DNA from 4 places in the Staphylococcus sp. IVB6214 genome. Region 1 is predicted to be linked to each of the others. Evidence: riboswitches for the same ligand, from Rfam matches in the RefSeq annotation. Region 1 holds a riboswitch; each other region holds the start of a gene.
What was found. A riboswitch is a leader RNA that binds a small molecule or an ion and turns the genes downstream of it on or off. The one in region 1 is predicted to bind thiamine pyrophosphate.
Positions count from the first base shown of each region.

Region 2: it holds a riboswitch for thiamine pyrophosphate, as region 1 does, so the genes downstream of both, thiD (bifunctional hydroxymethylpyrimidine kinase/phosphomethylpyrimidine kinase) here and thiO (glycine oxidase ThiO) in region 1, are expected to answer to the same signal.
Region 3: it holds a riboswitch for thiamine pyrophosphate, as region 1 does, so the genes downstream of both, MUA51_RS03375 (ECF transporter S component) here and thiO (glycine oxidase ThiO) in region 1, are expected to answer to the same signal.
Region 4: it holds a riboswitch for thiamine pyrophosphate, as region 1 does, so the genes downstream of both, MUA51_RS01935 (thiamine phosphate synthase) here and thiO (glycine oxidase ThiO) in region 1, are expected to answer to the same signal.

Region 1 is NZ_CP094723.1:2,143,428-2,149,576, reverse strand. It holds gene nfsA (oxygen-insensitive NADPH nitroreductase) at 1-127, shown strand, start outside; one part of gene MUA51_RS10575 (IS3 family transposase) at 237-507, shown strand; one part of gene MUA51_RS10575 (IS3 family transposase) at 507-1,378, shown strand; gene MUA51_RS10570 (L-cystine transporter) at 1,445-2,836, opposite strand; gene thiO (glycine oxidase ThiO) at 2,919-4,016, opposite strand; TPP riboswitch at 4,119-4,221, opposite strand; gene MUA51_RS10560 (DNA-binding protein) at 4,264-4,863, opposite strand; gene MUA51_RS10555 (hypothetical protein) at 4,974-5,648, opposite strand; gene MUA51_RS10550 (general stress protein) at 5,758-6,149, opposite strand, start outside.
Region 2 is NZ_CP094723.1:1,653,587-1,659,735, reverse strand. It holds gene fabZ (3-hydroxyacyl-ACP dehydratase FabZ) at 1-426, shown strand, start outside; gene MUA51_RS08165 (YwpF-like family protein) at 456-890, opposite strand; gene MUA51_RS08160 (single-stranded DNA-binding protein) at 1,080-1,433, shown strand; TPP riboswitch at 1,703-1,803, shown strand; gene thiD (bifunctional hydroxymethylpyrimidine kinase/phosphomethylpyrimidine kinase) at 1,881-2,687, shown strand; gene thiM (hydroxyethylthiazole kinase) at 2,687-3,493, shown strand; gene thiE (thiamine phosphate synthase) at 3,483-4,121, shown strand; gene yidC (membrane protein insertase YidC) at 4,210-5,079, shown strand; gene MUA51_RS08135 (HD domain-containing protein) at 5,145-5,798, opposite strand; gene cls (cardiolipin synthase) at 5,819-6,149, opposite strand, start outside.
Region 3 is NZ_CP094723.1:701,646-707,794, forward strand. It holds gene MUA51_RS03370 (ABC transporter ATP-binding protein) at 1-868, opposite strand, end outside; gene MUA51_RS03375 (ECF transporter S component) at 883-1,458, opposite strand; TPP riboswitch at 1,600-1,699, opposite strand; gene graF (glycopeptide resistance-associated protein GraF) at 1,780-1,911, opposite strand; gene auxA (lipoteichoic acid stability factor AuxA) at 2,148-3,467, shown strand; gene MUA51_RS03390 (class I SAM-dependent rRNA methyltransferase) at 3,601-4,773, shown strand; gene MUA51_RS03395 (DUF697 domain-containing protein) at 4,828-5,358, shown strand; gene MUA51_RS03400 (phosphocarrier protein HPr) at 5,512-5,778, shown strand; gene ptsP (phosphoenolpyruvate--protein phosphotransferase) at 5,778-6,149, shown strand, end outside.
Region 4 is NZ_CP094723.1:396,765-402,913, forward strand. It holds gene MUA51_RS01910 (ABC transporter permease) at 1-543, shown strand, start outside; gene MUA51_RS01915 (DUF47 domain-containing protein) at 823-1,440, shown strand; gene MUA51_RS01920 (inorganic phosphate transporter) at 1,454-2,455, shown strand; gene MUA51_RS01925 (LysM peptidoglycan-binding domain-containing protein) at 2,518-3,390, opposite strand; gene MUA51_RS01930 (Bax inhibitor-1/YccA family protein) at 3,617-4,252, shown strand; TPP riboswitch at 4,312-4,421, shown strand; gene MUA51_RS01935 (thiamine phosphate synthase) at 4,507-5,097, shown strand; gene thiS (sulfur carrier protein ThiS) at 5,099-5,302, shown strand; gene MUA51_RS01945 (thiazole synthase) at 5,304-6,071, shown strand; partial or broken gene MUA51_RS01950 (ThiF family adenylyltransferase) at 6,071-6,149, shown strand, end outside.

The DNA.
Region 1 (6,149 bases):
TTATGCAGATAGAACAGGTGGTAAACGTACGGAGACGTGGTCAGAACAAGTAGCGAACTTCATGAGTAGTAAACAGCGTTTAGAGATGAAAGACTGGCTTCAAGATGCAGGATTTAATAAGAAATAGCATAAAAAATACCACGTACGATGTGCTGAGCTGACCCCATATAGTGGGAACTTTATAAAAACACTTTCGTTGAATTCAGTTAAAATGAATTTACGGAGGTGTTTTTTCTATGCGCAGAGTGGCGTATTCAGTTGAAACAAAGTTTAAAGCAGTGAAGATGAAAGCAGAAGGTTATACAACTAAAGAAATTATGTGTGAATTAAATATTAGAAATAGCACACAGGTAAAAACATGGTGGAGATGGTATAGAAAGGGTGAAACATATCGATTTAGTCAACAAGTAGGCAAACAATACTCCTATAATAAAGGATTAGTGGAACTTTCTGAACTGGAACAATTAAAGTTAAAGAATAGAAGAAATCAAGCCGAAATAGATATTTTAAAAAAGTACAAGGAATTGGAAAGGAAGTGGTACCTGAAGTAGTGATAGAATTAGTGGATGAGTTAAAGCACAGGCATCCTGTGAAGCTGATTTTGGAAGTGTTGAATGTCCCTAAATCAAATTACTACCGTTGGAAAAATAAGAAGAAAACGGAAGATACAACAGTTAAAAAGGTTAAGGAATTATGTGAAGATAATCATTACACGTACGGCTATCGCAAGATAACTGCTCTGATGAATCAGGCCTCTAAACAACCGATAAACCATAAACGTGTACAAAGAATTATGAGAGAAAATAATTTGAATTGTAGAGTTAGAATTAAGAAATCTAAACGTCGAGGGAAGGCATATTATCTTACAAGCAATAAACTGAATGGTAACTTTAGAGCAAATCAACCTCTACAAGTACTGACTACTGATATTACGTATCTTCCCTTTGGTAATTCAATGTTGTATTTATCTTCAATCATCGATTTATATAACGGTGAAATTGTGGCTTATAAGATTAGCGATACACAAGATCAAAGTTTGGTAAATGACACCTTAAACCAAATTGATATTCCAGAAGGATGTCTACTTCATAGCGATCAAGGAAGCGTCTATACATCGCATGCTTACTACCAATTATGCGAAGAAAAGGGCATTATCAGAAGTATGTCTCGCAAAGGTACACCTGCTGATAACGCCCCGATAGAATGTTTCCATTCCTCGCTAAAGTGTGAAACATTTTATCTTAACAATGAGTTAAATAACTCTAATTTCATTGTAAAGGATATTGTCGAAAAGTACATTGAAAACTATAATAATAATCGAATTCAACAAAAATTAGGCTACTTATCCCCTGTGCAATACAGAAAATTAGCAGCCTAATTCAAGTGTTTTTATGTGAGTCCCATATTAAGGGTGCAGTGCCGTGCTGTACGTGGTATTTTTTGATTAATGACTTGTTGTCAGTTCATCATATTGATTGTCATTAAAGACATCTTCATCAAGTTGTTTTGTGAGCTTAGCAGTACCTGTTCCGGCTAACATTGAATCATTCACGTTCAATGCAGTACGTCCCATATCAATTAATGGTTCTACGGAGATAAGGACGCCGGCAAGACCAACTGGTAAGTTCAGTGCTGAAAGGACGAGAATAGATGCAAATGTTGCACCACCGCCGACACCGGCAACACCGAATGAACTAATAATAACAACGATAATAAGCGTTGCGATGAATTGTAGGTCGATTTCAACACCTGCAACGGGTGCCACCATAATTGCCAACATGGCAGGGTAGATACCCGCACAACCATTTTGACCGATAGACAGACCGAAAGAGCCTGAGAAGTTGGCGATGGCTTGTGGGACACCTAAACGATTCGTTTGCGTTCGAATGTTAAGTGGCAATGCACCTGCGCTTGAACGTGATGTGAAGGCGAACATCATTACTTCTGTCGTCTTTTTCACGTATTGGATTGGGTTGACACCTAGTACTAATAAGATTAATAAATGGATGATATACATTGTGAGCAATGCTGCATAAGATGCGATGACAAATTTGCCAAGTGTCCAAATCGCTGCAAAGTCACTTGTCGCTAATGTGTTTAACATAATGGCTAAGATACCATAAGGTGTTAAGCGCAATACGAATGTCACAACAGCCATAATCAATGAATATACTGCATCAATACCACGTTTTAATACATGGCCATTTTCAGGTTGTTTGCGTGCAACGCGCAAATAAGCAAAGCCTAAAAATGCTGCAAAGATAACGACAGCAATTGTTGATGTCGCACGTGCCCCTGTAAAGTCTAAGAATGGGTTCGCAGGGAGTAGTTCTAGAATTTGTGCTGGCAATGTTGTTGCTGTTAAATCTTTCGCTGTTTGTGTAATTTCTGAACTACGTGCGTTTTCGGCTTGACCGAGATCAATCGTTGATGCATCGAGACCGAATAGCATCGCATAAGCGATACCAACGATGGCTGAGATGGCAACGGTACCGATTAAAAACATGAAAATGTAGCCGCCCATTTTGGCGAACTTCTCACCGAGATCAATCTTCGTAAATGCCGCAATAATTGAAATGAAAACGAGCGGAATGACGATCATTTTCAAGAGGGAGATATAGCCATTCCCAATGATACCGATCCATTCTGTTGTTTGTGTTGTAATTTTGCTATCTGCACCGTAAAGGAGCTGTACAATGATTCCCAGTATGATACCAAGGCCAAGTGCCACAAAGACACGTGTAGGGAATTTGACGTGTTTCTTCGCCATGACCCATAGGCCGATAAGGAACCCAGCAAAAATTAATAGGTTAAGTATAATTAGAAATATAGACATTTAGATGCTTCCTTTAATTCCGACTTGTATTATAAGAATAAGTGCAAGTCTCCTTAAAATCAACCCCTACATACAAATTTTCTTATTTTATAGGCGAAAAAGGTCTTAATTGCTGGGCTGCATTAGATTTTCCATCAACTAATTGCGCCATAAGTTGACCGACAATGGGAGAGAGTAGAATGCCGTTTCGATAATGTCCGGTTGAGACATATAGATTGTTATGAAGAGCGCCCATAATCGGAACACCGTCTGGCGTAATCGGTCGAATACCAGTCCAAGTCTTAATGACACGATGTTCTCGCAGATTAGGTATCATAGCTTGACTTTCGGCATCTAACCATTGAAGATTTTCAGCTTTATTTTGTGTGCTCCAATTATCGAGTTCTGATGTAGCACCGATGAGAAAGCGATTGGGTTTCTTTGGGACGATATAACAACCATTCATATTGAAAATGGTTTCTTTCAGTTGTGAATAAGATGATTCGATTAACTTTACATCGCCTTTGACAGGGTGTGTCGGAAGATTGATCCCGAGTTGATGCAACAATGTACCACTCCAAGCACCAGCAGCAATGACTAATTCGTCTGCATAGAATGTTCCTTTAGAAGTGGTTACTTGATAATGCGATGCATGTTGCGCAATCTGTAACACTTCTGTCTGCAAGTGAAGGTCAATATGCGAAAGTTTTGAGACGGATTGTAGTAATGCCTGTGTATATAAGTTAGCATTGATTTGGCCGTCGTCATGTATTTTGAATGCTGCACAAGCTTCGACGTCACAGTGGGGGAAGCGTGCGCGTAATTGATTGTGTGATAACTCATAAATTTCATGGTCTTGCTGCGAGAGAAATTCAAATTGCTTTTTAACTGCTGGGACATGTTGTGCGGTAGTTGCTACCTTAATCAGTCCATATGTTTGCAGTTCAATATCGATATGTGTTTCCTTTAAGAGTTGTTGTGCAGTATCCTGCATCATTGCACGGCTTGCCATTGCAAGATGATATAAAGGTGTATCTTCAAAAAACTCATTCTGTGCGCCTAACATTCCACCTGCCGCATAAGATGCATTCATGCGGGGTGTTGAGCGATCGATGATATGTATGCGACGACCTCGTGCGTTGAGTTGACGTGCAATGGATAATCCCATCACGCCACCACCAATAATAATCGTTTGTAACATAAAAAAACCTCCTGCATGTGAGGGTGCAGGAAGTTGACATGTATGATTGAAATTGAGTCATCTGTGATGCATGCTTTAACGCTGCATGGCTATCATGAAGCACATGACATGTAATTGCTTCCCTTCGATGGCATTAACCATATCAGGTTCAAAGAGTTAAGAGTCCGTCTTTCTCAGCTCACTTCGAGCACCCCTAGCATGTTATTTAATTGTAAAACAAGTCATTTACTCAAATAAAAGTTGTGTTTTAACCGCCGAATAATCGTTGGAGAAAACCTTTTTTCTCATTGCGTTCAATTGTGTGTGCTAATGCTTTTTGTCCTTCTATTTGTGATTCAATATGTTTTTGTGTTGTGCTGAGTTGTTCAGTTTGTTGTTTTTGTGCTTCAGTGAGTGATTCCATAGATGCACTGTTCGATTTAAGCTGTGCTTCTAACTTGTTATGTAACTCAGTCAATGCCTCTTGTTGTTTGTGAACTTGCGTCACCATTTGTCCAAGTATTTGACGCTCTTCACGCATTTGATTGATTTCGTTGTGTAATTCTTTGAATAGATTAGAAAGTTGTTGGTCAGCAGGAAGTTGTTGTGTATCTTCCTTCACAATCACTTGTAAAAAGTCTTTTTCTTTTTCGAGTTCTTCAAATGCGAGTTCGTAACTGTTTGTTTGTCCAACACGTTCTGCGATTTCTTGAAAGAGTTCGATATCTTCTTCTTTAAAATCTGTCGCTTCACGTCCACGATATTCCGTTTTATCTAAGTGATAACCACGTTCTTCGAGATGCTGAACAATTTTTCGGACTTGCTTTTCGCTTAAGCCAGATTTTTGTGCGAATTCTTTTGTTAGCATATAATCGGATCCTTTCTCCTACAATTTAGACAGCTGTCAGTGTTCGTTCAGTGAGCCGTCAGTCTTACCTCTACTTCATTGTAGCGACTTTACGGATTGATTTCAAGGGCTTATGCATTCGGTTCTTTACGCAAATCCATCTTGACGAGTAACGGATAAATAACTTTGCGTGGCAGTCTATTCGCAAAGACATATTTGAGAATATAACAAGACTTGATACTTGCACCGTAGATGTCTTTCGTTAAAGGAATGTTCGCCTTAATATATAAGTCTAATGGTACAGGCTTTCCGTTTCGGTCGAGTGAAGGTTGTATATATGAAATCTTTGTCTGCTTTTCAAAGCCTTGTTGTGTTAAGAAACGTCTGCGAAATGCAATATCGTCTGCCGTTTTAGAATCGACATCCGGTGACTCGAACGTTGACTCGAACATAAAGAAGTTGACATCACGACCATGTAATTGTTGTGCCAGTGCATTGATGTGGACTTCAGTTTGATGGAGTGTCTCTTCAAGATAAGCTTCATGATGTGTGCCTTGTTCGGCAAGTAAGTAGATAATGAATCCTGCATTTGTCGTTGCTTCATAATGCGCAGTTGCAAAGCTGACAACACGGTCATCTTCAATGCCGACTAAAAAAACATAATCGTTTTTCGTCTTTTCTGTCTTGAGTGATTGGACGAAAACCGACTCGTCTTCAGTGACAAGTGCATCTAATCTCCCTAAGTAAAAGTCTAGTGCAGGTTGATACCATTGATCTTGCGTTGATTTGATTTGAATAAAATCCATCGTCTATCACCTCTTTTTAATGGCTCTAGTATAGCATAATGACAAATCGGTACTCCACGTAAAAAACACTCAAGCAAGATATGTTGCTTGAGTGTTAGATGTTTCTATATTATTCAATATCGCCCTTATGTTCAGATGGGTGATGTTTAAAGTCATGTGTGTCGTATGAACTATTTGTTTGCGATACTTCGCTGTGATTGCCAGATTCAAAGTGTTTCACAAGAATAACAATTTCGCCATCAAGTACGGCTTGCTTAAGTTGTTCTTTTTCATTGTCTGGAAGCTTAAAACGTGTGAATGCAGCTTCTTCAGGATCTTCCCCGATGAAAAAGCGCATGAATTTATCGCTGATTGTACCAGCTGTTGGTGTTTGTTTAATTTCTGAGTCGTTAAATCGGTCTGTTGATAATCGATTTTTACTAATGATTGTAATTTCGTGTTCTTTATATCCATCACGTAATAATGCATCTACTGCTTGAATTGCGTCATCTTCTGTTTTTA
Region 2 (6,149 bases), 490 kb from region 1:
GATTATAATGAAATTAAAAAAATTATTCCGCATCGTCAGCCATTTTTGTTGATTGACAAGATTGTAGAATACGAAGAAGGTCAGCGTTGTGTCGGCATTAAACAAGTATCAGGCAATGAGCCCTTTTTTCAAGGACATTTTCCTGATTATGCTGTGATGCCAGGTGTATTAATTACAGAAGCCCTTGCACAAACAGGTGCGGTTGCGATGTTGAACAGTGAAGAAAACAGAGGGAAAATCGCACTATTCGCAGGAATTGATAAATGTCGTTTTAAAAGACAAGTTGTTCCCGGGGATACATTGAGATTAGAGGTTGAAATCACAAAAATAAAGGGACCTATCGGTAAAGGGACAGCCAAAGCAACGGTAGATGGTCAACTTGCATGTAGCTGTGAACTTACATTTGCCTTACAGTCACCAGAATAAAACAAGAACGCCAGGAGTATAGAACATACTTACTGGCGTTCATCTTTAAGGCGAGGTTTTGATTGCATTTTTCGATTGAAAGCTTTGATCAGCGCTTCTCCTTCTAATCCTTCATCAACAAGTTGTTCTAATAAGCTCTCCGCATACACTTGACGCAATGTATAAATGTGACATTCAAAAATAACGGAAATTTTATCTTTGAGTTGTGTAATGTGCTTAATCGTTGCATCAAAGAGTGCAGGATCGTTAGATGGACGTGTAATGACCACACGAATGTTGAGAAGTTGATTATCTTCCATATAGGCTGTCATCTGTTCTTTGTGAATATCTGAAATGACAATTTCAAGTAGCCATCCTGTTCCACGATCTTCTTTATTAATAATGACCCCATCAATCAGTTCGTACTCAGTTACACTGCTGTTATCAGATACAATTTGAAAGCGTACGGCTTTGAATGTCTTCATGTTGCCACCATCCCCTTATTTTTTTAAATTTTACGTTTTTTGAATTTATCACCTTTATTATAACTCAAATAATCAACGAGTTCGTTATGAGATTGAAAATGTTTAAATATTACGCATCTTATATGACTGATATTTGATAGAACTCAAATTGCATTTTGAAGTACTTCTATACTATCATACTTTCAGGAGGTGATAAGTATTAATCAAATTAAAGCAATCGGCACTGTCTCAAAAGCACCTAAGTACTATGAAAAACCAGGAAGTTATTTTGTGACCTTTTTTCTTGCGGTAGAACGCAATTACAAAGGGAAGGATAACCATCCCATCTTTGATTACTTAAATTGTAAAGCATTTGGCCCTGTTGCGATACAAATTGATCAAGAAGTGAATCAAGGAGATCTACTATCTATTGAAGGTTATCTTACAACACGTCGTTATCAATTTAACGATGAAAAACGTTTTTCAACAGAAATTGTCGTTGAATCTGTTGAAATATTAGAAGTCCCACCCCTTATCGAATCCAACGACCACACACTTGTTTAGCTATTTAGTACCCACCCATACCCTAACAAAATGTATCCACCACATACTCTCTATTTATATACTACTTTCTTTCATTAATTCCCTAACCTTAATGACTTTTGTCAGTTTTTAAATCGTACGTTTTCTTAATATTTCATAGGCGGGTTGCACAATGCGGAAGGCGTGGACCCGTCTTATACATACTATAACCTGTCATTCATTACAGTGTCGTCAGGGTATTCATTTGAAAAAAGACATTGAGTTTGCTAAATTTAAGTAAATTGAACATTGATGACTACTAGGGGCGCAAACTCGCTGAGATGAATGAAAATTCAAACCCTTTGAACCTGATTTGGATGATGCCAACGTAGGGAAGTAGATAATGATGTATCAAGGTGAGAAAGCATCATCTTAGTTACCTCTATGTAGTCTATATGTATATTAGTGAGACATGGAGGTAATCAAATGATTCAGAAACCTAAAATTGCATTAACTATTGCAGGGACAGATCCATCTGGGGGAGCAGGTGCAATGGCAGACTTAAAGTCTTTTCATGCATGCGGTGTTTATGGAATGAGTGCTATCACGAGTATCGTGGCACAAAATTCTCTAGGTGTGCAACACATTCATAACCTTGAACCTGCATGGTTAGAAGAACAACTCGCAAGTGTATTTAACGATGAACCACCACATGCCCTGAAGACAGGGATGATTCCAACACCTGACATGATGATGATTATTGAACGTTATTTAAAGAACTTTGACATACCATATGTTATTGATCCTGTCATGGTTGCTAAAAGTGGTGATTCATTGATGGCAGAGCAAGTTCGAAAGCAATTAAAAACAACATTGCTACCATACGCAGATGTTGCAACGCCAAATATTCCAGAAGCTGAAGAGATTACAGGCTTTCAATTGGATACAATGGAAAAGATTCATCGAGCAGGTGAATTCTTTATTAAAGAGATAGGATCTAAAGGCGTTGTCATTAAAGGGGGTCATTTGGCAGGTGATGCAACAGATCATCTTTTTACAAGAGAGGGACACTTTGTTTTTGAAGGTGAACGTTATCCAACTGAACATACACATGGTACAGGTTGTACATTCTCAGCAGTTATTACTGCAGAGTTGGCGAAAGGACGATCTGTTTATGATGCAGTTGCAAAGGCAAAAGCGTTTATTGCTTTAGCGATTAAACATACTCCAGAAATAGGACAGGGCAGAGGTCCGGTTAATCACTTTGCTTATCAATCACAGAAGGGATGGGACTAATGAGCGATTATTTAACCGAAGTACGCAAAGAAAGTCCACTAGTTATATGTTATACCAATGATGTTGTTAAAAACTTTACTGCAAATGGCCTACTTAGTCTAGGTGCGAGTCCAGCTATGAGTGAAGCACCTGAAGAAGCGGCAGACTTTTTTAAAGTTGCACAAGCGTTACTCATCAATATCGGTACACTAACACAACAAAGCGGTGAAGATATGTTGCGCATTGCTAAAGAAGCAAACCGCCAAGGCGTACCAATTGTTTTCGATCCCGTGGCAGTCGGTGCTTCTCAATTCAGAAGAAACTTTTGCAAACGCTTTTTAGAAGAAATTCAAGTGACAGTCATAAAAGGAAATGCTTCTGAAATTTTAGCACTTGTGGATGAAACAGCCACGATGAAAGGGACAGACAGTACGCTTGATCAACTGCCTGTTGAAGCGGCAAAACAAGCACATCATCAATATGATGCAGCTATCGTAATGACTGGTGAAACAGATGTGATCGTACAAGACGATCGAGCAATCGCTTTAGGCAATGGGACGCCGTTATTAGCAAAAGTCACTGGGACAGGTTGTTTACTAGGTGCTGTTGTCGCAAGTTTTTTATTGAAAGATACACAGCCTTCATTGGAGAAGTTAGCTGAAGCGGTATCATACTATACCATTTCAGCAGAACGCGCAGAAGTAAAAGCAGGTGCTGATTTGCCAGGGACTTTTTCAGTCGCATTTTTAGATGCATTGAGTCAAACTGCGACAGTCGCTTTTCAACAAGAGATAAAGAAGAGAGAAGTGAAGAATGATGAGATTTGATCGTAAGCAATTACGAGTTTATTTTATTGCAGGGACGCAAGATGTAAAAAAGGGAAGTCTTGATCGTATTCTTGAAGATGCTTTAAAAGCAGGTATAACGATGTTTCAGTTTCGTGAAAAAGGTCCCTCTGCATTAACAGGAGAAGCAAAAAAACAAAAAGCATTAGAACTTCAGAAGTTATGTCGGACGTATCAAGTTCCTTTTATTGTCAATGATGATGTTGCACTTGCTTTAGAAATAGATGCTGATGGTATACATGTCGGGCAAGACGATGCAGAAGTTCAAAGCTTTTATACACAAGCAGAAGATAAAATTATCGGTCTAAGTGTGAGTAACTTTGAAGAGTATGATCAGTCAGATTTGACACATGTCGATTACATTGGTGTAGGTCCTGTATATCGAACGCAATCGAAGAGCGATGCCAAACAAGCCGGTGGTATCGAAATGATTCGTCGTATGCGTCGTTATGATGAAGAGATTCCCATTGTCGCAATCGGTGGTATTACAGAAGAAAATGTTGCGTCTATTATTAATAATGGAGCAGATGGTATTGCCACTATTTCTTCAATTACACAGAGTGACAATATTGAAAAATCTGTGTCGTGCTACTTACAATATTTTAAATAAATTGCCTTAAATTATGAGAAATGTTTCCACCTGAATACGTTATATGATAAAATGACACTTATGTGAATAATAGTATAGAGGTGGAAAAATGAAGAATAAAGCGTTACTAGCCATGCTTTTTGGTATCACACTTTTTTTAGCTGGTTGTGATTATAGTAAGCCTGAGAACCGAGATGGTTTCTTTTACAATACATTCGTACAACCAATGGATAGCTTAATTCATTGGTTAGGCCATGAACTAGATAATAACTATGGTCTTGCGATTATCATTATCGTATTAGTTGTACGTATCGTATTATTACCATTGATGTTATCAAACTATAAAAACATGCATATGATGCGTGAAAAAATGAAAGTTGCAAAACCTGACATTACAGCAGTACAAGAAAAAGTTAAACGTGCACGTACACAAGAAGACAAACTTGCAGCTAACCAAGAAATGATGACAGTGTACAAAAAATATGGTATGAATCCAATGTCTAGTATGATTGGTTGTTTACCATTACTAATCCAAATGCCAATCATCATGGGTCTATATTTCGTATTAAGATACCCAACAGGTGGCGGTATTACGAAATACTCTGATTTCATGTGGTTCCAACTAGATAAACCAGATATTTGGATTACGCTAATCGCGGGTATTCTATACTTTTTACAAGCGTACGTATCTTTATCAAATATGCCTGCTGAACAAAAACAAATGGGCTATATGATGATGATTATCTCACCAATTATGATCATCTGGATTTCATACACATCAGCTGCCGCATTAGGTTTATACTGGTCTGTATCGGCTGCATTCCTTGTTGTTCAAACATATTTTGCGAATGTCGTTTATAGTAAAAAAGCAAAAGAAGAAGTAGCACCATTGATTAAAAAGATGGAAGCTGAGAAAAACCAAAACAACAAGACAGGTAAAAATACACAAGTTGTATCGAAGAAGAAGAAAAAGAAATAACGGTACCACGTAAACACCCGTTTCAGATAGCTTTTATAAGGCTACTGAAACGGGTGTTTTTATTTTTATCGTTCAGTGGTATCCCATTCATCAAAGAATTGATCAAGAAACTGTTCGAGAAACAGATGACGTTGTGCTGCTATTTCTCGTGCTTCAGGTGTATTCATAAGCGTTTTTAGTAGTAGTAGTAACTTTTCGTAAAAATGTTTGATGGCAGAAGGTGACAACTGCTCGAGGTGTACATTTTGATTGTTGAGTTCTTGCTGCGTTGCTTCGCCTGTCCACATTGGTTCTTTGAAGTGACCGGCAAATTGGAACGTCCGTGCAATACCGATAGCGCCAAGGGCATCCAGACGATCGGCATCTTGTACGATTTGTGCTTCGATGGTGTTAAGTTTGCCCACTTGATCTGTCTGACGAAAGCTCATATTTTCGATGATATAGCGAATTGCGTCTTGATCCATGGATGTTACATTAAGATCATTTAAAAATGTATTGAGATTACGATAGGCTGCTTCAGGATTTACGAGTTTATCATCAACTGTATCATGCAATAAAGCAGCTATTTCAATGACGTAATGGTTGGCATTTGGATAAGATGCTGCAATGAAACGTGCCATTTTGTGAACACGTTTGACATGTGCCACATCATGCCCGGTTGTATCCTGCGCATGCACTTCGTTCATATAATCATATGCCGCTTGAATATGTGTTTTCATACTTCAACCCTCTCAGTTCATTATAATATCGGTGATAGTAGCTGGCTGATAGCTTCTTTGAACTTAATCAAAAGACCACGATCTTGATAGCGTTCTTTTGTCAGTTCGGACGAAACTTTTAAGTCTTTTTCAAAACTTTCACGTACTTGTTTAGCAATTTCTTCATTATAAATAAAGGCGTTTACTTCGAAGTTTAAAGAAAAACTACGATTATCCATGTTTGTTGTACCTACGCTTGTAATTTCATCGTCGATGGTCATCGTTTTTGCATGTAAAAAGCCATTATCATAATGATATACACGTGCCCCTGCTTCTAAAAGGCTCGCAACGTTTTTGTAAGTTGCCCAATAG
Region 3 (6,149 bases), 750 kb from region 1:
CACCATTTTTTCCTGTAATCGTTATCCATTGCCCTGGTGCTATTGTTAGATCAGGCACTTGGTAAAGTGTACGTCGACCTCTCTGTATGGCACCTTCTCGATAAGTAAAAAGAAATTTTTGTGATGACATATCATGTGCTTGTTTTGGAAGTGGAGCGGACGCCCATGCATTCGGGTGCCAAACGCCATATTCTGTCAATGTCTCTTCATAATTGGCTAATATCATATCTGGAGATCCTTGTTGTATGATTTGACCTTCATGATTCATAAGAACAACACGGTCAACATAATCCCATACATGTGCTACTTTATGTTCGACAATGAGTGCCGTTTGATCTGTCCATAAATCTTTGAGTAAGTCCCACAAATTCTGCGTTGCTTCAATGTCGAGCATCGCGGTAGGTTCATCTAAAAATAACGTATCAGCTTCCATGAGTAAGGTACCTGCAATTGCTAATTTTTGTTTCATTCCACCGCTTAGTTTGTTGATTGCTTGTTTAGGATTTACATCGAGCTGAACTTTGCTAAGTGCATCTTGAATGCGACGATCCATCTCGTCTTGTGGTACTTGTTGATTTTCTAATATAAATGCGAGTTCTTCATTCACTTGAGGCATACAGAACTGTGAATCAGGATCTTGAAAGATGACACCGGCATGATGCGCAACTTCTAAGTCATCATATTTCATTGGAAGATCAATGAGATCAGGGACGATGCCACTTAAGACGTTTAACAGTGTACTTTTACCAGACCCTGATGGTCCGAGTAAAAGTACTTTTTCTTTATCCTTTATTTCAATATCAAGACCATCAAATATTTTATGGTCAGTACTTGGATACTTTAAGCGTAAATTTTTTGCTTTAAGCAATGTCAGTTCTCTCCTTATAGTGAATCATAATCGTCTTTTGACGCAGGTCTGAATAATTTCGTGACACCGGTCTGATCGAGTGCTTTGACGAGATAATATGGGAAGGCACCCGCTAGAACAGCACCACTGATCATGCGGAAAACGATATACAAGATCAGATTCCACTGTGCGACTTCGCCTAAGTAACCATAGTACCAATCGATTGGTAAGCTGATAAGTGCAGCAGCAAGACCTGCTAAAACAGCGACCATAAATGCACGAGAACGATAACGGAATAAGGCGAATACGAGTTCACACGCAAGTCCTTGTAAAAGTGCATAGATAATCGTTGGAATATCGAAACGTCCCATCATAATTGTCTCACCTGCACCCGCTGCAAATTCAGCAAGTAAAGCAATCCCCATTTTAGGAATGATGAGATATGCAACAACCGCTGCTGCAAACCACATGCCGTATAAAAGTTGATCGATTTGTAAACCGAGTGGTTGGATAGTCTTTGTAACAACCCACCAAATGTTATACACCACACCGAAGATGACAGAAACTAAAACTGTCACAAGTATGTCTGACAATGTTAAGCCTTTTTTCATGGTAAAGAACCTCCTAATAATAAAAGACGCACATCCTGGAAATAGGGATGTGCGTCGATATATGAACAAAGCGCTAATGTTTATATTATGTAAGCAACTCAAAATAAGCGTGCTATTTATTGCCGCAAATATTACGTATAAACGAAACGTCGTACACTTTCCTCCGCTAGTATCACCTAGATCAGGTACAAAGGGTTTGAGGATATTCCTCATCTCAGTTCTCACACCCCTAGTGCGTGCGTATTTAATTGATATACACAATGTACATGTCTTACATTAAAAAGTCAAGAGACGAATCGCCTCTTGACATGATTTTGCTGATTAATCTAAAGTGCTTTGGATATCGTCTTTTGTTTTATCGATACCATCTTTTGCTTCTTGCGCTTTATCTTTTAATGTTTCTTCTTTTTCTTTTGCTTGCTCTGCAGCTTGTTTTAGATCTTTTTCTGACATCATAAAACACTCCTTCATTTATGTTGTTACTCTTCTATATCCATTCTATATTTTCTTAAACATCATTTGGAAAAATATTTATAAAGATGATATAAAATATTGGAAAGGGCTAAACATAACACATATGATGGAATGTATTGTCTTTGGGTGTTAAATCTTTCATACTAGAGACTGAAATTAATCAATTATCAAGACATAAGACAATTGTTCATATATAATAATTGTGAGGTGAGAGGATGTCCTTTTTTAACAAGTACACCGAAGTGATCTATTCCTATATTATAGGTGCGGTTGCGATATTGTTGAGTATCGTTATTTTTATCAATATTCCGCTCATTGAACAACTCAAATCAGGCAAACACCATGTGCCACAAATCCACAATGTATGGGATTTTATCATGGCGTTTTTTAATGAGATTATCCGTGTGATGAGTAAGTACATCGGAGACTTCCCACTCATTAGTGGACTTATCATTTTAGCATTCGGCGTTCTGCTGATTGTGATTGCACGTGTATTAACCAACACAACACGATTTGACTATGATATCTCGATGTTCTTTTTATTAATCGGTATCATTTTCTTTGTGCTTACACTGATTTTTATGTCACAAGTATACGGAATTTTGGCGTTTATTTTTGTTATTCCATTTTTAATGCATATTGGTTATATTACGTTTAAAGATGAACTGAATCCGTTACATCGTAAACAACATTATCTATGGCTAATTTTTGGATATGGAATGAGTTATTTATTTACACAATTAGCCTTATATTCAAGACTTGAAGCACGTGAAGTAGCACCGATCGATGTATTGAGTATCAATACATTTTTCGTAGTGTTGTGGTTACTCGGTCAGATGGCAATCTGGAACTTCTTATTTTTACGTCGTTCATTACCTGTTTTTCATGAACAATTGGATGAAGCTGCTAGTCAGTATTTAAGAAGTAAAAAGTATCAATACAGCGACCAATCTAAAGTGCAGTTTAAGGATATACAGAACCGTACATCTGAATTGACACAGGATATTACACATCGTACACGACGCAGTATTAATATTGAAAAGTTACGTAAAAAACGTGATTACATCAAAGAAAACTGGTTTGGTTGGGCGAAGTTAGAAGAAGATGATATTCCATCATTTTTACGCAAACGTCCAAAATGGTTTAAACGTGCACATGTGAATATAGCATGTGGTGTCATTCTATTGTTCTTCATACTACTAGAATTTAACAATCGTAATGCATTGTTCGCTTCTGGAGATTGGCAATTATCGCAAACACAGTATGTCTATGAATGGATTAGTTTATTACTCTTATTGTTTATTGCGATCGCCTATATCGTAACGACGATTACATTCATGCTAAGAGGAAAGCATTACTATATTCAACTCTTTATGATCAGCATTCTGTTCTTTAAGTTGATGACAGAGTATGTTGTAATTCTCTTTCATGGTTTATTATTGTCGATATTTATTACGCCAATCCTTGTACTGATGCTTATCCCAGCTATCGTTGCATTTGTACTACAATTACGTCAACCAGCTATAAAAGAATAGGAATATTGAGAGTGAGAGCATTGTCTCTCGCTCTTTTTGTTTATAAGGCATACGAGGAAACGACGCCAAAATCGATTTCTGTCAGACTCCCGTGTTAAGATAGAAAAGAACTAATCAAGGAAAGGCTGATAAAATGAAAACAGCAATTTTAAATAGTGGGAAAGAAGCGAAATATTTCAATGGCTATCCGTTGATTGAAGAAGAAGATATCTATCAACAGAGCGCACTGAAAAGTGGTGATCTGTTCCATTTGAAAACGGACAAAGGTATGTATATCGCAACAGGTTATGTCGGTCATCAGCATAAAGGACTCGGATGGGTGTTATCATATAATGCGGATGAAGAGATCAATCAACAGTTTTTTGAACGGTTATTTGAAGCGGCAAAACAAGAACGTGAATATTATTATCACATTGATGGGACGAATGCTTTTCGTTTATTCAACGGAGAAGGAGATGGTGTCGGTGGTTTAACAATTGATCATTATAATGGACACCTGTTGATTCAGTGGTACTCACAAGGCATCTATGCATTTCGTGATGACATCATCTCTGCCATGACACAAGTATTTGAATACACATCTATTTATGAAAAAACACGTTTTAAAGATGCGGATATTCAAGGTGGTTTTGTGATAGGTGAGGCACCTGAATTTCCAATTATTATCGAGGAAAACTTTACTTTCTACAATGTGCATCTTGATGATGGCCCAATGACCGGTATTTTCTTAGATCAGAAAGAAGTACGTAAAAAGATTCGTGATTATTACAGTGCAGAACGACAAGTGTTGAATTTGTTCAGTTATACAGGTGCATTTTCGGTTATAGCAGCTGGACAAGCAGAACAAACGACAAGCGTTGATTTAGCAAATCGTTCACGTCCAATGACAGAAGAAAACTTTGGATTGAATGGAATCGATCCGAAGACACAATCACTATATGTAATGGATACATTTGATTATTTCAAATATGCAGAACGTCATCAGTTGTCGTATGACACGATTGTGATTGATCCCCCAAGTTTTGCGAGAAATAAAAAGAAAACATTCTCGGTCATGAAAGATTATGACAAGTTGATTGAGGGAGCATTACCGATATTAAAAGAACACGGTACGCTTGTTTTAAGTACGAACCACAGTATGTATACATTAAAAGCTTTCAAGAATATGATCAAAAAAACACTTTCTGATAAGGGTATCAATTACCAAATTGATGAAGTAATGGGATTGCCAAAAGACTTCAAAACACATCCACACTACAAACCATCTAAATATTTAAAAGTCGTTTTTGTCACATTGATGGATTAAATGATGGAGAAAAGGGTATAAGATAACGTCTTATACGAGAAAGGTGGATGAACGATGAAATTTACAAATAAAATCACAGAAGTAGTTGGAAATAAAGTATTAAAGATTGAAAAAATCGAGAATAAAAATATTTTACCAAACAATCAGGAAGAGGTGGCAGAACGCCGTAAACAAGCAGAAAACATCGTCAAAAAGAAAGCGATGTTATCGTCAGGGGCAACAATTGTACCGATTCCAGGATTTGACTTTGGTGTAGATATGAAGTTGATGAAAGATATTATTGAAGATATCAACAAATTGTATGGTTTAGATCATAAGCAAGTGAACAGAATGAGTGATGACATGAAAGATCGTATTGTTATGGCGGCTGGTATGCAAGGAAGCCAATTGATTGGGAAAAAAGTTTCGGATGGTTTGATGAAAGTTTTAATTCGAGATGTAGCCAAAAGAACTGCCGCAAAACAAACAAGATGGTTCCCAATTGTCGGACAAGCGGTTTCTGCATCTCTAAGTTATTACTTTATGAATAAGGTAGGAAAAGATCACATTCAGAAATGTGAGAATGTTGTCAAGTCACTTTTGTAAATTGTTCGATAATTTGTAAAAAAACGGTGGAGTCGCGACATGATAGTGGTTTCACAATTGAATTTAATTGTTAATTTTGGTAATGTTAAGGCATGTAGCGAAGTTAAATAGCTTATGCTAAAAATAAAAGAAATAGAAGGAGTAAGATGTAAGATGGAACAACAATCATATGTAATTATTGACGAAACAGGAATTCACGCACGTCCAGCGACTATGCTAGTACAAACTGCTTCAAAATTTGAATCAGATGTACAATTAGAATACAATGCAAAAAAAGTAAACTTAAAATCAATCATGGGTGTTATGAGCTTAGGTGTTGGTAAAGACGCTGAAATTACAATTTACGCAGATGGTAGCGACGAAAAAGAAGCAATTGCAGCAATTACTGAAGTGTTATCAAAAGAAGGTTTAACAAAATAATGTCAACATTAAATAAGGGAATTGCAGCTTCTGAGGGTGTTGCTATTGCCAAAGCGTATATGCTCGTAGAACCCGATTTAAGTTATAGTCAAGAGACAACAGAAGATCCATCTGGTGAGGTTCAAAAATTCAATAACGCATTAAACAATGCCAAAATTGAATTAACAAAGATTAGAAATAATGCGGAAGAACAATTAGGGCCAGACAAGGCCGCTATTTTCGATGCGCATTTATTAGTATTAGATGATCCAGAATTAATCAACCCTATTGAAAGCATGATCAAAGATGATAAAGCAAGTGCACCACACGCATTAACAGCTGTGACGCAAAACTTTATTACTATTTTTGAATCTATGGATAATGAGTATATG
Region 4 (6,149 bases), 440 kb from region 1:
AAAGAACTTGAGCCAGCGAATGCAAATAACAAAGAAATGCCAAAACGTTTGCAAATAGGTTTTGAATTAAAACAAGATAAGGCTAAGCATTTGGCGAATGAATTGAATGGGCAGTTCAATAAAACAAATCCATCACCGCGTTCTGCTATTGAGAAAGAGTCTTTAGCGTTTGCAGGTATGTTTATTTTTGTGAGTAGTTTCTTAGGTATTGTTTTCCTTATAGCAGCTGGCTGTATCATTTACATTAAGCAAATGGATGAGACGGACGATGAGATGCAGAACTATCAAATCTTACGTAAAATCGGTTACACACATCAAGATATGACGAAAGGTCTGGCACTTAAAACATTCTTTAACTTTGGCTTACCGCTTATTGTCGGATTATGTCATGCATACTTTGCTGCTAAAGCTTTTAATGTCTTAATGGACAGCCCGAACTTGGTACCTGCATATATTATGATGGCCATTTATTCTGGTATTTATGCAGTGTTTGCATTGATTGCCTTTATACATGCTAAAAGAACGATTAAATTCACAATTTAGCCAATGGAACAATAGATTATCAGTATTTTGTAACAATAAGACTGGGAGGTGCATATTTCCTAGTCTTATTTATTTTGACTTTTTGTTATATAAGTAAATAAAATGTTAAGGTTTTGTAAATTCGATTGTCGGCTGACGTAATATGTGATATTTTCAAATATAGGTAAAAAATCTGAATGAAAACAAGTGGCTTTTAGTCATTTGAATAAATAAACGGCAACTTGGTAACGATCATCACAATGAGAGTGATTGCCCGACTTGCTGAACGGAGGATTTAACATGATTAAGAAAAAAAAGGATAAGTTCATGGAGCGATTGGAAGATATGATCTTCAACCTAGATCGAGCGGCAGTAGAGTTCGGGAAGATGGACTTTAAGACGCACCTTGATTTAAGAACTTATGCTGAAAATATTAAGACGTATGAATCGCACGGTGATGATTTGATGCATCAAGTAATTACAGACTTGAACCAAACATTTATTACACCAATCGAACGTGAGGATATCATGGCACTATGTAATGCGATTGATGATGTGTTAGATGCGATGGAAGAAACGTCTGCCATGTTTGAAATGTACTCTATCGAATATTCAGATGAATACATGTTAGAATTTGTAGAAAATATCCAAAAAGCCATTGGTGAGATGAAGTTAGCCATTGGATTATTAACTGAAAAGAAATTATCACACATGCGTGTACATTCTATTAATATTAAAGAATATGAAACGAATTGTGATGGTATTTTGCGTCAATCAATTAAACATATCTTCAATAGTGAGATAGATCCGATTACTTTGGTCAAAATCAAAGATATCTATGAGAGCTTGGAGAATATTGCTGACCGTTGTCAAACAGTCGCAAACAACTTTGAAACAATTATCATGAAAAATAGCTAAGGAGTCCTCACTTATGGAGTATTTGATATTTGTAACGATTGCGATCGTTATATTTTCGTTGGTTTTTGACTTTATCAATGGATTTCATGACACAGCGAATGCAGTTGCTACGGCTGTTTCAACACGTGCATTGTCACCACGACACGCGATCTTTTTAGCGGCGATTATGAACTTTATCGGTGCGTTGACTTTCACAGGTGTTGCGTCAACGATTACGAAAGAGATTGTCAATCCATTCCATCTTGATAATGGATTAGTTGTCGTACTTGCGGCCATTTTAGCAGCGATTATCTGGAACTTAGTCACTTGGTACTACGGTATTCCGAGTTCATCATCACATGCATTAATTGGTGCGATAGCCGGTGCAGCCATTGCATCAGCCGGCTCAATTAGTGTCTTACATTTACAAGGTTTTACTAAAATTGTCCTTGTATTAATTCTGTCACCTTTAATTGCGTTTGCTGTCGGTTTTACAATGTATTCAATTGTGAAGATTGTTTTTAAAAATGCGAATCTCGCACGTACAAATCGTAACTTCCGTGTTTTTCAAATTTTTACAGCAGCATTGCAATCATTCTCACACGGTACAAATGATGCACAGAAATCAATGGGTATCATTACAATGGCGTTAATCGTTGCGGGCATGCAAACAAGTGTTGAACCTGCATTATGGGTAAAAGTATCCTGTGCGGCGGCAATGGGTCTTGGTACAGCAGTCGGTGGTTGGAAAATCATCAAAACAGTGGGGGGTAATATTATGAAAATCCGTCCAGCAAATGGTGCAGCAGCTGACTTATCATCTGCTTTAACGATCTTCGTTGCATCATCATTGCACTTCCCACTTTCTACAACACATGTGGTATCATCTTCTATCCTAGGTGTAGGTTCTGCCAACCGTATTAAAGGTGTGCATTGGAATACTGCAAAACGTATGATCGTAACATGGTTTATTACATTACCAATATCTGCTTTACTTGCAGCGTTAATTTATATTGTTTTAAATTTATTTTTCTAATACAAAAGGATTGCGTACACAAAGCGTGTACGCAATCCTTTTTGCTTTAGTTATGAGTTGTATTAATGAATATAGTTGTAGCTACTTGTTAATGAACCTGGAATTGTACGGTATCCTACTTGTCCTGGTGAAGTATTGTAGTTCATCTCTGATACTAAAATACTACCGTCTGGGTTGACACGTTCAACATATGCAACATGCCCCATAGGACCTTCTGTCGTCTGCATAATGGCACCTACTTGTGGCGCATTGTTGACAGTGTATCCGTCAGAAGATGCAGCACTTGCCCAGTTGCTTGCGTTCCACCAATATGTACTAATCGGTTGACCTGTTTCAGAACGACGATTGAATACATGCCATGTACATTGTCCCCAAGTGTAAAGATTACTTTGGTTCACAGAGGGTGTTTGTGTTTGTGTACTTGTTTGTACTGTTTGAACACCATTACCTCCTGCAGCAGCTGTATTGACATTTGATGTTGATACAGCGCCAGATTGTCCTGGAATTTGTAATGTCTGATTAGGGTGGATAAGATAACTGCTCATCCCATTAGCGTTCATTAAGTCTTGAACGGTAACGCCGTATTGTGCTGCGATGATATCTAATGATTCACCTGCAACCACTTTGTGACCGTTGCCTGAAGTTTGAGTCGTCGTTACATTGTATGATGTTGTATTTTGTGTTTGAGCATTAGACTGTGCTGTCTCATTGCTCGCACTACCACCAATTGTCAATGTTTGACCAGGGAAAATCATGTTGTTAGAAAGACCATTTGCTTGTTTAATGGCATCTACTGTTGTGCCGTATTGTTCGGCAACTGTCCATAAAGAGTCACCTGACTGTACGGCGTGTTGTGTTGATGCTTGTGCATCTTGATGAGTAAGCACTGCGGCAGCCCCAGAAGTCACTGTCAGTGCGAATGCGAATTTTTTCAAAGTGTTGCCTCCTTATGTATTAAAACTTTATCGTTGATTGTTTCGAAATGTTATCTTTTACATAATATCAAAGATTATTTTAAATTTGTGGAATGTTACGAATCTGTAATGAATTTAACATGTTGTACTCAATGTGATTTAGGGTAAAGTACTGTGAGATGTGACATACGTATGTTAAAGTAAATGTTACAATCAACAAGAAAGATGAAATATAAAGGAGATTTTTATGAGTTCAAGTACAGAACAACAGTCATCAGACTATAAACGATATGGACAAGTATGGTTATTCTTTATGTATTATTGGTTAATATTTGGTATTTCGGTATATTTTGGTCAGTATTTACCAGCGGAATGGCGTCAACCAATGTCTATCGGGTTAGCGATGCTCATTCTTATTACGATGGTCGTGCAACGTGCGCGTTTTAGTGGTCCAATCATTTCACATATTTACACTATCGTTGCAGGATTATTATCTTATGCAACATTCATGTATTCATTTGCAAATCTAGGTGCACACACCTTTTTCATGATTGTGTTATTAGCAATTACAGGGTTTGTCGTGTTTGGTGTCGTTGGCTTTTTTGTTATTCGTGACGCATCAAGTATGGGGAAATATTTATTTGTGACACTTATCGCGCTAATCTGTATGAGTATTGTTGGCTGGTTTGTTCATATCCCTATGCTTTATACAGTTATTTCAGTTGTTGGGTTAGGTCTGTTCTTACTTTACACGTTATATGATTTTAACCGATTGAAGCGGGGTGCCTTTGCGCCAAGAGAGATGGGGTTTAATTTATTTCTAAACTTATTCCGCATCATTCGCCACGCATTAAACTTAGCCCAAAAAGTAAAAAGATCATAAAGATTTGATTCGATGGTCAGTTTTTAATATGATGATACTAGAGAACAATTAAATGGTTAAATATCCACTGGAAGTGCCATATGAACCGTTGGCTGAGATTGAAACGTATTTCAAAATTCCTGAACCTGATCCAGTTAGTACTGGCGTAGGAAAGTGGTTTTGCTTACGTATAAAATGTGAAGCTACTTTTCTGCAGTGTGTAGAAGAGTAGCTTTTTATTTTTATCTCAAGTGGTGTTTGGAAAGGGGGGTTACATGATTATTGCAGTGACACCTTATGAATTGTTAACTGAGCAACATATTCAACGTCTGAATTTGATAGAGCCACATATTGACGGTGTCCTTTTGCGAACACCGATGAGACAACAGCGTCTCATTGAATGGCTCCATGTTCTGTTGCGAGAAGGATTCCCTAAGTCAAAGGTCATTATACATACAGACATTACATTAGCAAAGGATATGGGAATTCAACGTTTACATTTCAGAGAAGGTGATGAACAGGCGTTTGACTTGAAATCCACACACCCTTCATACAGTGTAAGCATGTCTGTGCATTGTGTTGAATCAATTATCAAGGCACACAATCATCGATTAGATTTCGGTCTATTTGGACATATTTTCCCTTCAGCATCAAAAGAGGGAACACCACCGCGTACAAGTACAGAGGTGTGTGCAGCGTTATCAGAGCATTTACCGCTCATTGCGATTGGGGGTATTGATCAGAACACTGTCATGCGTGTTGACCCAAAGTTCATCGGTATTGCATGTATTCGCAGTGTCTTTGATACACCGATAAAAGTATTTGATGAGATGGTACAAAAATGGAGAATGAATAAGGAGGAATGACATGATTGAGATACAAGTAAATGGGGAGCGTCAGCAATTTCAGTCAGATACAACGATTCAAGATGTATTGAATCATTTTGGAATTGAAGCAAAACGAATGGCGGTTGAGCATAATGAAACAGTTGTGAAGCGTTCAGAATGGGCATCTACCTATTTGCGCCCTGATGATCGATTAGAGTTATTAGAATTTGTAGGAGGCGGATAATATGTTTAACATTGGAGATTTAACATTTCATTCAAGATTATTTTTGGGAACAGGAAAGTTTGATAATGAGCAAGTTCAAAGTGCAGCGATTGCAGCATCTGAAACAGAAGTATTAACATTTGCCGTACGACGCATGCACTTATACGATCGTGATTTACCGAATCCACTTGCGAATGTAGATTTAGAACAGTTTGTAACTTTCCCAAATACAGCAGGAGCCAAAACTGCGGAAGAAGCAGTACGTATTGCTGAATTGGCACATGAAGCAGGTGTGTGCGATATGATCAAAGTAGAAGTAATCGGTGATGATGACACACTATTACCTGATCCTTTTGAAACGTATAAAGCATGTGAAATCTTATTGGAAAAGGGATACACTGTGTGTCCTTACATTTCGGATGATGTTGTTTTAGCGCAGCGTTTAGAAGCACTCGGAGTTCATGCAATTATGCCACTTGCGTCACCCATTGGTACAGGAAGAGGCATTAGTAATCCGCTAAATTTACGTTATATTATTGAAAAAAGTAAAGTACCAGTAATTGTTGATGCAGGTATCGGCTCAGCAAAAGATTGTGCTGAAGCAATGGAGCTCGGTGCAGATGCAATTTTGCTGAACTCTGCAGTTTCACGTGCAAAAGATCCTGTCAAAATGGCCGAAGCGATGAAGAAGGGTATCGAAGCAGGGCGTTTAAGTTATGAAGCAGGACGTATTCCAATCAAATATAATGCCGTACAATCCAGTCCATCAGAAGGACTTGGCTTTTTGTAATGGAACGCTATGATAGACAGATAAAATATGCACATTTTGGTCAGCAAGGGCAACAAAAACTTCGAAACCTTCGCGTGA